One region of the Klebsiella sp. I138 genome, then DNA from elsewhere that is predicted to be linked to it. Evidence: predicted binding sites of a transcription regulator. Region 1 holds the regulator's gene; the other holds the start of a gene.
The links. Region 1 encodes PurR, which represses purine synthesis genes. Its sites were predicted from a motif close to CANGCAAACGTTTGCNTG; they were not measured.
Positions count from the first base shown of each region.

Region 2: a site for PurR is predicted at 2,324-2,341, ahead of pyrC (dihydroorotase). Genes of this name have one in related genera too.

Region 1 covers NZ_CP180447.1:1,088,268-1,095,732, reverse strand. Annotated here, with positions in the region: gene ACMYSK_RS05060 (Grx4 family monothiol glutaredoxin) at 1-148, opposite strand, end outside; gene ACMYSK_RS05055 (C40 family peptidase) at 486-1,364, shown strand; gene sodB (superoxide dismutase [Fe]) at 1,673-2,254, shown strand; gene ACMYSK_RS05045 (MFS transporter) at 2,294-3,460, opposite strand; gene ACMYSK_RS05040 (YnhF family membrane protein) at 3,623-3,712, opposite strand; gene purR (HTH-type transcriptional repressor PurR) at 4,008-5,033, shown strand; gene punR (DNA-binding transcriptional activator PunR) at 5,052-5,963, opposite strand; gene punC (purine nucleoside transporter PunC) at 6,076-7,260, shown strand.
Region 2 covers NZ_CP180447.1:2,043,660-2,051,124, forward strand. Annotated here, with positions in the region: gene rimJ (ribosomal protein S5-alanine N-acetyltransferase) at 1-166, opposite strand, end outside; gene mdtH (multidrug efflux MFS transporter MdtH) at 396-1,604, shown strand; gene ACMYSK_RS09575 (lipoprotein) at 1,718-2,278, shown strand; gene pyrC (dihydroorotase) at 2,401-3,447, shown strand; gene dinI (DNA damage-inducible protein I) at 3,520-3,771, shown strand; gene bssS (biofilm formation regulator BssS) at 4,158-4,412, shown strand; gene solA (N-methyl-L-tryptophan oxidase) at 4,538-5,656, shown strand; gene ACMYSK_RS09600 (YceO family protein) at 5,732-5,845, shown strand; gene ACMYSK_RS09605 (rhodanese-related sulfurtransferase) at 5,831-6,895, opposite strand; gene ACMYSK_RS09610 (Kdo(2)-lipid IV(A) acyltransferase) at 7,106-7,465, shown strand, end outside.

The DNA of each region.
Region 1 (7,465 bases):
CGTAGGCAAAACGTTCGCCGCATGCAGACAGCGCCTGCACGGTCTGAGCGGAAAAACCGCAGCTTGGCAGTTTCGGAGACCCTTTCATGTACAGCAGGATCGGGTTTTCAGCGATTTGACGTTGGATTTTTTCTACAGTCGTGCTCATTGTCATGCTTCCTTAACTTCTATACGGCAGTAATTTGTCATTGTAGCGTCCTGAACGCAGGACAGATAATAACATTTTTTTCACTCATTATATTTTATCTTCTGCGGCCAGAAGTTGCCTTAAAAATATCATTTTGCTCTCGGACATGTCTTATCGCTGTACATTTTCCGCACAAGGTGGTTAATGTCTGAGATAATTTTTTGCAATTGTTAATCAAACGACACTTTAGATACAAAAGAGTATTAACTTTCCGGGTTTTTATGCTTTAGAATCGTTGGGTTTTGTCATTCACCGTCAGGTATGGGTACATATCTGTCATTAATCAGGGGATTGCTCAGTGGCGCGGCTAAACAAAATCGCGATTTCGCTCTGTGCATTACTGTTTACATCTATCTCATTTACTCCACTGGCGCATGCTTCAGGGCATACGCACACCTCCGCCACGCCAAAAGCGCATTCGGCGAAGGGCACTACAGAACGTAAGAAAAAAGCCACCAACCAGAAAACAAAGTCCACGACCAAAACCTCCAGCAAGAAAGCCTCGACGGCTACCCGCACCAGACACCCAACCCGCACCACCGCATCCAGCCAAACGGCGCTGAACCGTCAGGCCGCCGGCACTAAAAAATGTGTCCTGCGTAAAGGGTATAAAAAACAGTGTGCAAAACCGCTCACGCCGAGCGCCGAGCCGGCACCGGTTATGGCCAGCGTGCAGAGCAAATGTGTCGTGCGCAAAGGCTATAAAAAGCGCTGTAAGCAGGTCGTGGAAGAACAGCCGCTAACGCTGGCAGATGCGCACAAAGCCCGCGTACAGAGAGCGCAAAGCACCGCCATGTCTAAGCTGATGGATCAGATTGGCAAACCGTATCGCTGGGGCGGGACCTCACCGCGTACCGGTTTCGACTGTAGTGGACTGGTTTATTACGCCTATAAGGATCTGGTCAAAATCCGCATTCCGCGTACCGCGAATGAGATGTACCACCTGCGCGACGCCCGTCCGGTCGATCGCGGGGAGCTGCAAAGCGGCGATCTTGTGTTCTTCCGTACCCGTGGGCGCGGCACCGCCGACCACGTTGGCGTCTATGTTGGCAACGGTAAATTTATTCAGTCGCCGCGTACCGGCCGTGATATCCAGATAACCTCATTAAGCGAAGATTACTGGATTCGCCACTATGTTGGCGCCCGCCGCGTGATGACCCCGAAAACTATCCGCTAACTCTCACCTGCCGCACCTGCGGTAGGTTATCTGTGGCACGGAATTCGCACGCCGGTCACGCAGAACAGACTCCCCTCCTCTTACCTGACATTTTTTCCCCCTTCCGGGTGTAGGCTGCGCCGATCACGGTTGTTAAATATACCCTTTATCATTGCAAGGCTTTTAACTCCGTTCGGCAAGTGTTAGCATTCTGATCACAATAAAAGCCTGTCGCACTCGTCCCGGCGATAGACAGTACAGGCAGTTCTGGATGGTGAAACATCCTTTGAATGTGAGCTAAAAAACAAGAAGTTATAAGGAGAGTAACAATGTCGTTTGAATTACCTGCATTACCGTATGCAAAAGACGCCCTGGCGCCGCACATTTCCGCAGAAACCCTGGAATACCACTACGGCAAGCATCATCAGGCCTACGTCACCAACCTCAACAACCTGATCAAAGGCACTCCGTTTGAAGGTCAGTCTTTAGAAGCGATCGTCCGCTCTTCCGAAGGTGGCATCTTTAACAACGCAGCTCAGGTCTGGAACCACACGTTTTACTGGAACTGCCTCGCACCCAATGCGGGCGGCGAGCCGGAAGGCGAGCTGGCAGCTGCCATCAACCAGTCTTTCGGCAGCTTTGCAGATTTTAAAGCGAAGTTTACCGATGCGGCAGCGAAGAACTTTGGCGCAGGCTGGACATGGCTGGTTAAAAATGCCGATGGCAGCCTGAGCATTGTCTCCACCAGCAACGCTGGCACGCCGTTGACCGGCGACGCCAAACCGCTGCTGACCGTGGATGTCTGGGAACATGCCTATTACATTGACTACCGTAACGCTCGCCCTGAGTATCTGGCGCACTTCTGGGCGCTGGTAAACTGGACGTTTGTCGCAGCCAATCTGGCGGCATAAAACGTTTACGCAGAAGGGGCAACCCTTCTGCGAATAAATCTACTGCCCGGCAAACGCCTCTTCCGGTTGCGAACGGCCGCCAAACAGCACCAGCAGCAGAGCCAGACCAGCAATAATCGCCCCCATCACCGGTACGAAGGCATAGCCCAGCCCGCCGGAAATTACCGCGCCACCGGCTGCCGCACCCAGCGCATTCCCCAGGTTAAACGCCCCGATGTTCACCGAAGATGACAGTCCCGGCGCTTCATGAGCCACTCTCATTACCCGCATTTGCAGCGGCGGAACCACGGCGAAGGTTGCCGCACCCCAGACCACCATACTGATAGCGGCCCCCAACGGCGTCTGAGCGAGCAGCGGAATGGCCAGCATAATTACCATCAGCAGCAATAGAAAACCCTTTAGCGTCCCGGAGACGGAGCGGTCGGCAAATTTACCGCCCAGGTAGTTCCCCAGGGAGAAGCCGACGCCGATCAACACCAGCATCGCGGTGACGAACAGCGGTGAAGCATGCGTAATGGTGTGCAGCACCGGTGAAATATAGGTATAGAGCGTAAACATGGCCCCCGCGCCGAGCACGGTGGTCAGCAGCGCAGATAGCACCTGCGGGCGGAGCAGCACGGAGAGCTCCTGCTTAACATTCGGCCGATCGCCGGCGCTACCTTCAGGCAACGAGAACCACAGGCTGACCATCGCCACCAGCCCCAGCCCCGCAGTCGCCAGGAATGACATTCGCCAGCCGATTGTTTCGCCCAGCCAGGTTGCCGCCGGAACGCCGCCAATGTTGGCGATGGTCAATCCCATAAACATGGTCGCCACCGCACTGGCCTGCTTATGTTTCGGCACCACGCTCGCCGCCACCACCGAACCAAGGCCAAAGAAAGCGCCGTGATTCAGGCTGGTGATAATACGTGAGAGCAGCAGCGTGGTGTAATCCGGCGCCATTGAAGAGAGGACGTTACCCAGGGTGAATATCGCCATCAGAAATATCAGCGCATTTCTGCGCGCGCGATGAGAGAGCAGCAACGTCATTAACGGCGCTCCGACCATCACGCCAATCGCATAAGCGCTGATCAGCATCCCCGCCGCAGGAATAGAGACGTCGACGCCCCTGGCAATCACCGGCAGCAGTCCCATCGGGGAAAACTCCGTTGTGCCAATACCAAACGCGCCTATCGCCAGCGCTAACAAGGGAAAGTTGATTTTCATTCAATGACTCCAGCAGACCGTCATCAGCGACGGTATCTCATCAGAAGTCAAAAGCATGACATCAATCACAAAAAAACAGAAGTAAACGAAATGACAAAAGATTTTTGCGAAATTGATAATAATGGGGAATATTGGGGGAAAGAGGCCTCTCCCCCGACAAAATCAGTGCAGTACCGCTGTCAGCCCGGCGGCAACAATAAGACCCAGGACAATAATCGTTGTTGTCAGCGAAAACTTTAAATCTGTATCCATCAATTTTCCCCCCAGTTATCCCCACACGAAAAGTGAGCTTGCTCATTTTTACACAATATAGCGTAAAAATCTTCTGAGATTTAGGGTGATGCACATTTTTGCTCTTCCCCTTTGCCGCAAGATCGGACAAAATCCCACGCTAATTTGAAAGCGTATCGGCCATTGACCCCTTCCTGTCGTTCTGTGTCGTTTTCCCGACGTGATGCAATGTTGAACATTGTATTCAGGGTGTGTATAGGCAAACGTTTACGTATCGATAATCAGACGATCAGGTCAAGGTCTGGAGTGAGAAGTAATGGCAACAATTAAAGATGTAGCGAAGCGCGCAAACGTTTCCACTACAACAGTTTCACATGTAATTAACAAAACCCGCTTCGTTGCTGAAGAAACCCGCAACGCGGTTTGGGCGGCTATCAAAGAACTGCACTATTCCCCAAGTGCCGTGGCGCGAAGCCTGAAGGTTAATCACACCAAATCGATTGGCCTGCTGGCCACCAGCAGCGAAGCGGCCTATTTCGCTGAGATTATTGAAGCCGTAGAAAAGAGCTGTTTCCAGAAAGGCTATACCCTGATTCTGGGCAATGCGTGGAACGATCTCGAAAAGCAGCAGGCCTACCTGTCGATGATGGCGCAAAAGCGCGTTGATGGTCTGCTGGTCATGTGTTCCGAATACCCGGAATCGGTTCTCAGCATGCTGGAAGAGTATCGCCATATTCCCATGGTGGTGATGGACTGGGGTGAAGCAAAAGCTGACTTTACCGATTCAGTCATCGATAACGCCTTTGAAGGCGGCTATATGGCCGGCCGTTACCTGGTCGAACGCGGCCACCGCGAGATCGGCGTGATCCCAGGCCCGCTGGAACGCAATACCGGCGCCGGGCGCCTGGCGGGCTTTATGCAGGCCATGGAAGAAGCGCAGATCGTCGTGCCGGAAAACTGGATTGTTCAGGGGGACTTCGAACCAGAATCTGGCTATCGCGCAATGCAGCAGATCCTCAGTCAGCAGCATCGCCCGACGGCGGTCTTCTGCGGCGGCGATATTATGGCGATGGGTGCAATCTGCGCCGCAGACGAGATGGGCCTGCGCGTTCCGCAGGACATTTCCCTGATCGGCTATGATAACGTGCGCAACGCCCGCTATTTCAGCCCGGCGTTGACCACCATTCACCAGCCGAAAGATTCTCTCGGCGAAGCAGCCTTCAACATGTTGTTGGATCGTATCGTTAACAAGCGCGAAGAGTCGCAGTCTATCGAAGTCCACCCTCGTCTGGTCGAGCGTCGCTCCGTCGTCGACGGCCCGTTCGTCGACTACCGCCGCTAAATGTCCCTACGGCGCCGGTCACTCCGGCGCCCGCAGCCACTCCCGGTTTAACGTTTCACTGTCGCCCAGATAATCCAGCAGCCATGACAGCGCCGGAGACGTGTCGCTCTGCTGCCAGGTCAGACAGCACGCGGCATCCGGGAACGGGTTCTCCAGCTCAAGCGCCGTCCATTCGCCGCAATCGATCCATGGGCGAGCAAAATGGGTCGGCACCATTCCCACGCACAGTCCCGCCGACAGACAGGTCGCCGATGATTCCCAGTCCGGTACCACCACCCTTTTCTGGTTGTCCAGTAGCCAGGTCGTGCGTTTTGGTAACGATCGGGAGGTGTCTTCTCGCACCAGCGACGGCCAGTTGCGCAACACGTCATCGCTGAGCGGCCCCGTCATCTGCGCCAGCGGATGATGGCTCGCTACCACGCAATGCCAGCTCAGCATGCCCATATCGCGGAAGGCGTAGCGCCCACCCACTGGAATCGAACGGGTTGCGCCGATGGCCAGCTCCACGCGACCGTCGGCCAGCGCATCCCAGACGCCGTTGAACACTTCCTGAAACACAATCAGTTCGACATCCGGAAAATGGCGATAGAAATCGACAATCATTTGCCGCATCCGTGCTGACTTAACAATGTCATCGACGGCTATCGACAGCTGGCCGCGCCAGCCGTTGGCTATCTGCTGACACTGCTGACGGGTGATCTGCATTTTTTTGATAACAGAGCGCCCTTCCTGTAAAAACCAGACCCCGGCCGGCGTTAATTCGACGTCGCGATGGCGACGTTCAAACAGCGGCACCGCCAGCCACTCCTCCAGTTGACGTACGGTATAACTGACCGCTGAGGGTACGCGGTGTAGTTCCTGTGCCGCCGCGCTAAAGCTCCCGTTGCGGGCCACAGCATCAACAACTTCCAGTGAGTATTCGGACCACATATTCTGCCTGCAAAAATTTTGAATGCATGTAGCAAATATTAGCGTTTCACAAGCCAGAATGCACTCCCTACACTCTGCGGCATCATACCTGCATCAGAAGAAAGAGAACGTTATGCAACAACCCGGGAAAGGATTTTTAGTTTGGCTGGCGGGACTCAGCGTGCTGGGTTTCCTGGCTACCGACATGTATCTGCCGGCCTTTTCGGCCATTCAGCAAGATCTCAATACCTCTGCGGCATCGGTCAGCGCCAGCCTGAGCCTGTTCCTCGCCGGCTTCGCCATCGGGCAGCTGTTCTGGGGCCCGCTTTCAGACCGCTACGGCCGCAAACCGGTTCTGCTGATCGGACTGACAATTTTCGCTATCAGCTGCCTGGGCATGCTGTGGGTTCGCGATGCTACGCTGATGCTGGTACTTCGCTTTATTCAGGCAATCGGCGTCTGCGCGGCGGCGGTCACCTGGCAGGCGATGGTTACGGACTATTATCCCGCCCAGCGCACTAACCGCATTTTCGCCACCATCATGCCGCTGGTTGGCTTATCGCCGGCCCTCGCACCCTTGCTCGGCAGCTGGCTGCTCGCGCATCTGGAATGGCAGGCCATCTTTGCCACTCTTTTCGCCATCACCCTGCTACTGATGGTGCCCGCCCTGCGTCTGAAGCCGGTCATCAAGCCGACGGGAGGCAGCGAGAAAAAACTGACGTTTATGACGCTGCTGCGCTCGCGCGAATACAGCGGAAACGTACTGATTTACGCCGCCTGCTCCGCCAGCTTTTTTGCCTGGCTGACCGGGTCACCGTTTATTCTGCATGACATGGGCTATAGCCCGACCGCTATTGGTTTAAGCTATGTTCCGCAGACGATCGCCTTTTTAGTCGGCGGCTACGGGTGCCGGGCAGCGCTGCAAAAATGGCAGGGTCAACAGCTGCTGCCGTGGCTGCTGGTTATTTTCGCCGTCAGCGTTGCCGCGACCTGGATGGTGGGGCTGGTTGAGAATGTGTCAATTATTGCGGTGATGGTTCCCTTCTGCGTAATGGCTATCGTCAACGGCGGGATTTATCCTATCGTTGTCGCCCAGGCGTTGAAGCCGTTCCCACAGGCAACAGGTCGCGCCGCAGCGCTGCAAAATACCCTGCAGCTGGGACTGTGCTTCCTGACCAGCCTACTGGTCTCTGCGTTAATTGCCACGCCGCTGCTGACGACCACCAGCGTCATGCTGGTCTCCATCGTACTGGCCGGGATAGGCTATTTGATGCAGCGGCAGGCTACTTGCCTGACGGCCGAATCGTCGCACGCATAAATGCGTTTCAGTGATGTTACGGCCCAGTAATTAGCCTGCTAATATATTTTTATTGAAAGGCCGTTATCAGCGGCCTATACTGGATCCTGCTTCACATAAATAGAAATTTTTTTGATTTTAACGGGGGCAGGATGCATCCCGTTTCACCATGGAAGGCCTTTCGGCAAGGGTTATCACCCTTCCTCTGTTCTACGTCGGATAGCTG
Region 2 (7,465 bases), 960 kb from region 1:
GGTAGCAGTGGCTGTCGTCGCGCACTGGTTCCCAGGGTTTCAAGAACCCTTTATTCTCCGCGTAATAATCGGCCAGACGCCAGGCGTCACGATCGTATACCAGCCGCACCACCAGCCTGTCCGTCGTCAAACGCACCTTCGGTACGTTACTGCGATAGCCAAACATTCCCTTCTCCTGTTCCCCTGACTGATTACCCTGCTCCCTTCACTATACCTGTCCTGAACGCTGGTGTGAAAACAGCAACATACCATTTTCTGCACCATCTCCCTTTTTCGATGAATAGACTCTATCGATCTTGCTTTTTGATAAAAAAATATTGTCGCAAGGAAGCTGGGAAAGTCAGCATCTTCCCCGCACACTATCCGGGTAACTCTTTATTTTCCCTGGAGGGGAAATGTCCCGCGTATCGCAGGCAAGGAGCCTGGGTAAATATTTCCTGTTGGTCGACAACATGCTGGTGGTTCTCGGCTTTTTTGTCGTCTTTCCGCTGATTTCTATTCGCTTTGTTGACCAGATGGGCTGGGCGGCGCTCATGGTCGGCATTGCGCTCGGCCTGCGTCAACTGGTACAGCAGGGATTAGGCATTTTTGGCGGGGCGGTTGCCGATCGCTTTGGCGCCAAGCCGATGATCGTCACCGGTATGCTGATGCGCGCGGGGGGGTTCGCGGCGATGGCCGTGGCCCATGAACCGTGGGTCCTGTGGCTTTCCTGTATTCTCTCCGGGCTTGGCGGAACCCTGTTCGATCCGCCGCGCGCTGCGCTGGTGGTCAAACTGGTTCGCCCACATCAGCGCGGGCGGTTCTTTTCCATCCTGATGATGCAGGATAGCGCCGGAGCGGTTATCGGCGCGCTGCTCGGCAGCTGGCTGCTGCAATATGACTTCCGCCTTGTCTGCAGCGTCGGCGCGGCGCTGTTTATCGCCTGCGCCGGGTTCAACGCCTGGTATCTCCCGGCGTGGAAGCTTTCCACCGTGAAAACGCCGGTTCGAGAAGGTCTGGGTAGAGTCCTGCGCGATAAGCGCTTTGTCACCTACGTCCTGACGCTTACCGGCTACTACATGCTGGCTGTACAGGTCATGCTGATGCTGCCTATTATGGTCAACGACATCGCCGGCTCGCCCACTGCGGTAAAATGGATGTATGCCATTGAAGCCGCCATTTCGCTGACCCTGCTCTATCCCATCGCTCGCTGGAGCGAGCAGCGCTTTCGTCTGGAACACCGACTGATGACCGGGTTACTGGTGATGACCGTCGCCATGCTACCCATCGGCTTAACCAGCAATTTACAGCAGCTGTTTACCCTGATTTGTGTTTTCTACATCGGCTCGATCATTGCGGAACCCGCTCGTGAAACGCTGGGCGCATCGTTAGCAGATGCCCGAGCGCGCGGCAGCTATATGGGCTTCAGCCGGCTGGGGCTGGCCTTCGGCGGCGCGTTTGGCTACGCCGGTGGCGGGTGGTTATTCGACGCGGGTAAAGAGCTGAACCAGCCCGAACTACCGTGGCTGATGCTGGGTATTATCGGCTTTATTACCTTCATTGCCCTGTGGTGGCAGTTTAGTCAGAAGCGCTCGACGTCCGGCATGCTGGAGCCTCGTACCTGACCTGATATTCAGCGTCAGGCATCTTTTCAGCATTTTCCGCTAGTACGTCGAATGCTGGCAGGCCATGCTGCTTTATGTCAGGATAAGTCCTGGCATGACCGTTAAGGAATCTAATGAAAAAGATGTTTATCGTGGCCGCGCTCATTGTCAGCGGCCTTCTGAGCGGCTGTAACCAGCTCACGCAGTATTCAGTTAGCGAGCAGGAGATTAACCAGGCGCTACAGAAACGTAACCACTTCGCCAAAGATATCGGCCTGCCGGGCGTGGCGGACGCACATATAGAACTACACGATCTGACCAGCGCAATTGGCCGTGAAGAGCCTAATAAGGTGACGCTGAGCGGCATCGCCAACCTCGATTTGAACTCGTTATTCGGCAACCAGAAAGCCACCATCGACCTGAAGCTCAAGGCGCTGCCGGTGTTTAATAAAGAGAAAGGTGCGATCTTCCTGCAGGAGATGGAAGTGGTTGATGCGAAAGTATCGCCCGAAAAGCTGCAATCCGTCGTGCAGACGCTGATCCCCTATCTGAATCAGTCTCTGCGTAGCTATTTTAACCAGCAGCCGGCCTACGTTCTGCGCGAAGACGCCAGTACCGGTGAAGCGCTGGCCAAAAAATATGCAAAAGGCATCGAGGTGAAACCGGGTGAAATTATCATCCCGTTCACCAATTAATATTCCGGGCGCTGCGGCGCCCGTTTTTTTACGGAATTTGATGCAAAGGAAAACGTTTACGCTTATCCTTAGTGCCCGGCAAAAACAGCCCTGATGACTGACCCTATTAGCCGGAGCTTTCCATGACAGCACAATCCCAGGTATTGAAAATCCGCCGCCCTGACGACTGGCATATCCATCTGCGCGATGACGATATGCTGAAAACCGTCGTGCCTTACACCAGTGAGTTTTATGGCCGGGCGATCGTGATGCCGAATCTGGTGCCGCCTGTCACCACCGTAGAGGCTGCAATTGCCTACCGCCAGCGTATCCTTGACGCAGTACCCGCCGGGCATGATTTTACGCCACTGATGACCTGCTACCTGACCGACACGCTCGATCCGGCAGAGCTGGAGCGCGGATTCCACGCTGGCGTATTCACAGCAGCTAAGCTCTACCCGGCCAATGCCACCACCAACTCGAGCCACGGCGTCACCAGCATCGATGCCATTATGCCGGTGCTGGAACGCATGGAAAAACTGGGCATGCCGCTGCTGGTGCACGGTGAAGTGACTCACGCCGAGATCGATATCTTCGATCGCGAAGCGCGTTTTATCGAAACGGTAATGGAGCCCCTGCGCCAACGTTTACCGGGTCTGAAGGTGGTATTTGAGCATATCACCACCAAAGATGCCGCCGAATACGTCCGCGATGGTAACGAACTGCTGGCTGCGACGATTACTCCTCAGCACCTGATGTTTAACCGTAACCATATGCTGGTCGGCGGCGTACGTCCTCATCTTTACTGCCTGCCGATTCTGAAGCGCAATATCCACCAGCAGGCGCTACGTGAGCTGGTTGCCAGCGGTTTTAATCGGGCCTTTTTGGGTACCGACTCCGCCCCGCACGCCCGCCATCGTAAAGAAGCCAGCTGCGGATGCGCCGGCTGCTTTAACGCACCGACGGCGCTGGGCGGCTATGCAACGGTATTTGAAGAGATGAATGCTTTACAGCATTTTGAAGCGTTCTGTTCGCTTAACGGCCCGCGCTTCTACGGTTTACCGGTGAATGAAACCTTTGTTGAACTCGTGCGCGAAGAGAGCACCGTGGTCGATAGCATCGCGCTGCCGGACGATACGCTGGTGCCGTTCCTTTCCGGTGAAACCGTTCGCTGGACGATGAAAAAATAAAAGCGTTGCCTCCTGTTGTAAATGCAAATTCTATACTGTATAAATAAACAGTATATTACACAGGGGGCAATCATGCGTATCGAAGTGTCAATCGCCAAATCTACCGCCTTACCCAACGGCGCCTTAGAAGCGCTAAACAATGAACTCTCCCGACGTATTGAACAGCAGTTCCCGGCGAACCCAAGCCAGGTAACCGTACGTTTTGCTACCAGTAACAATTTGTCCGTCATTGGCGGCCTTAAAGAAGATAAAGACCGGATAAGCGAAATCCTGCAAGAAACCTGGGAAAGCGCGGATGACTGGTTTGTCCATGACGTATCCTGACGCCTTTCTGGCGGCATAGCGCAGTAGAAGGGCATTATCTCTGAGCAAACAGAGATGCCCAGTCTGGTACGCAGGCCGCCTGAAGATAGCGCCAGGTACAGCAAATTCAATTTGCTCCCTCATTGTGCTTTTTTTGCCGGGTCGCCCCGGCTTTTTTATCCCTCTGCCAGTTTCAGACTTTTCTATTTCCTTCCTGCTATTTCCTTAAAAAATAACGTTGCGCGAGACCAGGCTTGCACAAAAAAACAGCAAACCGCCGCGAATGTGCCCCATTTGATTTAATTTCTCGAGTTTATTCTTAACTGCTGATATAATTAACTTGCTTCAAAAAATATGCATTAAACCTCGAGAATTGTTGTCTTTTAACATATGAATAAGGGGTTATGATGGAAAAGAATAATGAAGTCATCCAGACCCATCCACTCGTCGGATGGGACATCAGCACCGTTGATAGCTACGATGCAATGATGTTGCGCCTGCACTACCAAAACCCCACTCATGAAAGCAGTAACGAAGCTGAAATTGGCCAGACGCTATGGCTAACGACGGATGTCGCACGTCAATTTATTTCTATTCTGGAAGCAGGTATTGCTAAGATAGAATCAGGTGAATACCAGGCAAATGAGTACCGCAGGCATTAAAGATTATGCCGCAATCGATATATGCTAACTCAACAGGCACCCGCGGGTGCCTGATTTATTTTCGGGCTTGTATAAGTGCAGGTTGTTATTTACCCTGCTAATAAAGCAAAAAACCGGAACATACCATGCAATACGACCTCATCATTATCGGCAGCGGCTCCACTGGTGCCGCTGCCGGCTATTATGCCCGCCGTGCAGGACTTAACGTCCTGATGACCGATGCGCACACCCCTCCGCATCAGGAAGGCAGCCATCACGGTAATACGCGCCTTATCCGCCACGCCTATGGCGAAGGTGAGAAATATGTCCCTTTGGTACTGCGTGCACAGGCGCTATGGGATGAGCTTGCCACCCTCAGCGGTGAGGCGGTTTTTGAACGCACCGGGGTGATTAACCTCGGCCCGGCAAACTCGATGTTCCTGACCAACGTCGCGAACAGCGCGAGGGAGTTTCAGCTGAACGTCGAAGAGATGGATGCCCCTGCGATCATGGCCTGCTGGCCTGAAATTCGCGTTCCGCAAGATTACCGGGGAATATTCGAACCGTCGTCCGGCGTTTTACGTAGTGAGCTAGCCATCGAGACCTGGATCCGCCTCGCTCGTGAAGCAGGCTGCGCTCAGCTATTTAACTGTCCGGTAACCGCGATTCACCATCAGCCGGATGGCGTAACCATCGACACCGCCGATGGCAGCTACAGCGGCAAGAAGCTGCTGGTCAGCGCCGGCACGTGGGTGACGCGCCTGCTGCCCAATCTGCCGATTCAGCCGGTACGTAAAATTTTTGCCTGGTTCCAGGCCGACGGACGCTACAGTACAAAAAACAACTTTCCAGCGTTTACCGGCGAGTTGCCAAACGGCGATCAGTACTATGGTTTCCCGGCAGAAGATAACGAACTGAAAATCGGCAAGCACAACGGCGGGCAGTTCATCACTACCCCGGAAGAACGTACACCATTTGGCGCTGTCGCCACCGACGGTTCTGAGTCATTCAACTTCCTGCGCAACATTCTGCCCGGTATCGGCGGCTGTCTGCACGGCGCCTCCTGTACCTACGATAATACGGCGGATGAAGACTTTATCATCGACACCCTTCCCGGCCATCCTGAGACGCTGTTGATAAGCGGATTAAGCGGCCATGGCTTCAAATTTGCCCCGGTGCTGGGGGAAATTGCCGCGCAGTTTGCCCGTGGAGAGACGCCAGCTTTCGACCTGACCCCTTTCTCGCTGGCACGCTTTCAGCAATAGCGGGTCTTCTCATGCTGTCTGGTTCAAGCAATAAAAAACGGCCTCAAGGGAGGCCGTTCATCACAGAGAGAGTTTATGCGTCGCCTGTATGATTTACTGGTCAACAACGTCCGCGAGCACTTTATGATTTACCTCGCGCTGTGGCTACTGCTGGCGATCGTTGATCTTATCTGGTTATGGTTTTTCTAAGGTTTCCGGGTCTGGAATCCCCAGCTTCGTATTCAGACGACCGCGAGATTTGTTAAAGATCTTATTGCCATTTTCTCGCCCGGCCCGCAGCTGACGCTGCTCCTCTTCCGGCAGTTTGTGCTCTTCCATGCAGGTCTCGCTACAGCATCCGGCAAACTTTTCGGCACAGCTCGGGCACTGGATAAACAGCAGATGGCAGCCGTCATTCAGGCAATTGGTATGGCTGTCGCAGGGGGTGCCACACTGGTGACAGTGCGCAATCACATCATCGGAAATGCGCTCCCCCATCCGCTCATCGAACACGAAATTCTTACCGATAAAACGTACCGGCAGTCCTTGCTCGCGCGCGCGGCGGGCATATTCAATGATTCCGCCTTCGATGTGCCAGACCTTGCTAAAGCCGTTATGCTTCATCCAGGCGCTGGCTTTTTCACAACGAATCCCCCCGGTGCAGTACATCACAATTTTTTTATCTTTATGATCCTGCATCATCTCAACCGCTTTAGGCAGCTGATCGCGGAAAGTGTCCGCCGGAATTTCAAGCGCCTGCTCAAAATGGCCCACTTCATATTCATAGTGGTTGCGCATATCGATAAACACCGCTTCGGGATCGTCCAGCATCGCATTCACTTCGGCCGCCTTCAGGTAATCGCCGACATCTGAAGCATCAAACGTCGGATCGTCGATACCATCAGCCACGATTCGATCGCGGACTTTCAGACGCAGCACCCAAAAAGATTTTCCGTCATCATCCAGCGCGATATTCATACGCAGGCCATCCAGCGCCGGATCGAAAGCGTAGAGACACTCACGCAAGGCGTCGACCTGGCTCTCCGGCACGCTGATTTGTGCGTTGATCCCTTCATGGGCCAGATAGATACGGCCAAACACGTTTAATTTGGTGAGGGCAATCCACAGCGCATCGCGCGTCGCTTTTGGATCCACGATGGTGAAATATTTATAAAAAGAGATCGTCGTACGCGGTTCGCTCTCAGCTAACATCTGCGCTTTTAACGTCTCATTTGAAATGCGGTTATGTAACACTGGCATGGTGTACCTGCTCGGCATAGGAAATGAGTAAAATAAACGGCCGGCATCATATAGCAAACGACGTTAATTTACATCCCTACATTTTGCGCTACATTCATTTCACCCGTCTTCGCCTGCGTTTAACAATAAATGCCACCTGGGACAGCCGTTTTGGCTGATGCATGAAAAAATGCGATAATAGAATGAGTTGCTTATTTGAACAGGTATGAGATGACCCATTTACCTAAATTCTCCGCGGCGCTGCTGCACCCGCGCTACTGGCTGCTTTGGCTGGGTATTGGCCTGTTATGGCTGGTTGTTCAGCTTCCTTATCCGCTGATTTACCGTCTTGGCAATGCCATTGGCCGCCTGGCAATGCGTTTTATGAAGCGCCGCGCTAAAATCGCATACCGCAATCTGGCACTCTGCTTCCCGGATAAAAGTGAAGAAGAGCGCCACCAGATGGTGGTGCAAAACTTCGAGTCCGTCGGAATGGGGCTAATGGAAACCGGAATGGCCTGGTTCTGGCCGACGCAGCGCATCGCGCGCTGGACCGACTCCATCGGCGTCGAGCATATCCGGGAGGTACAG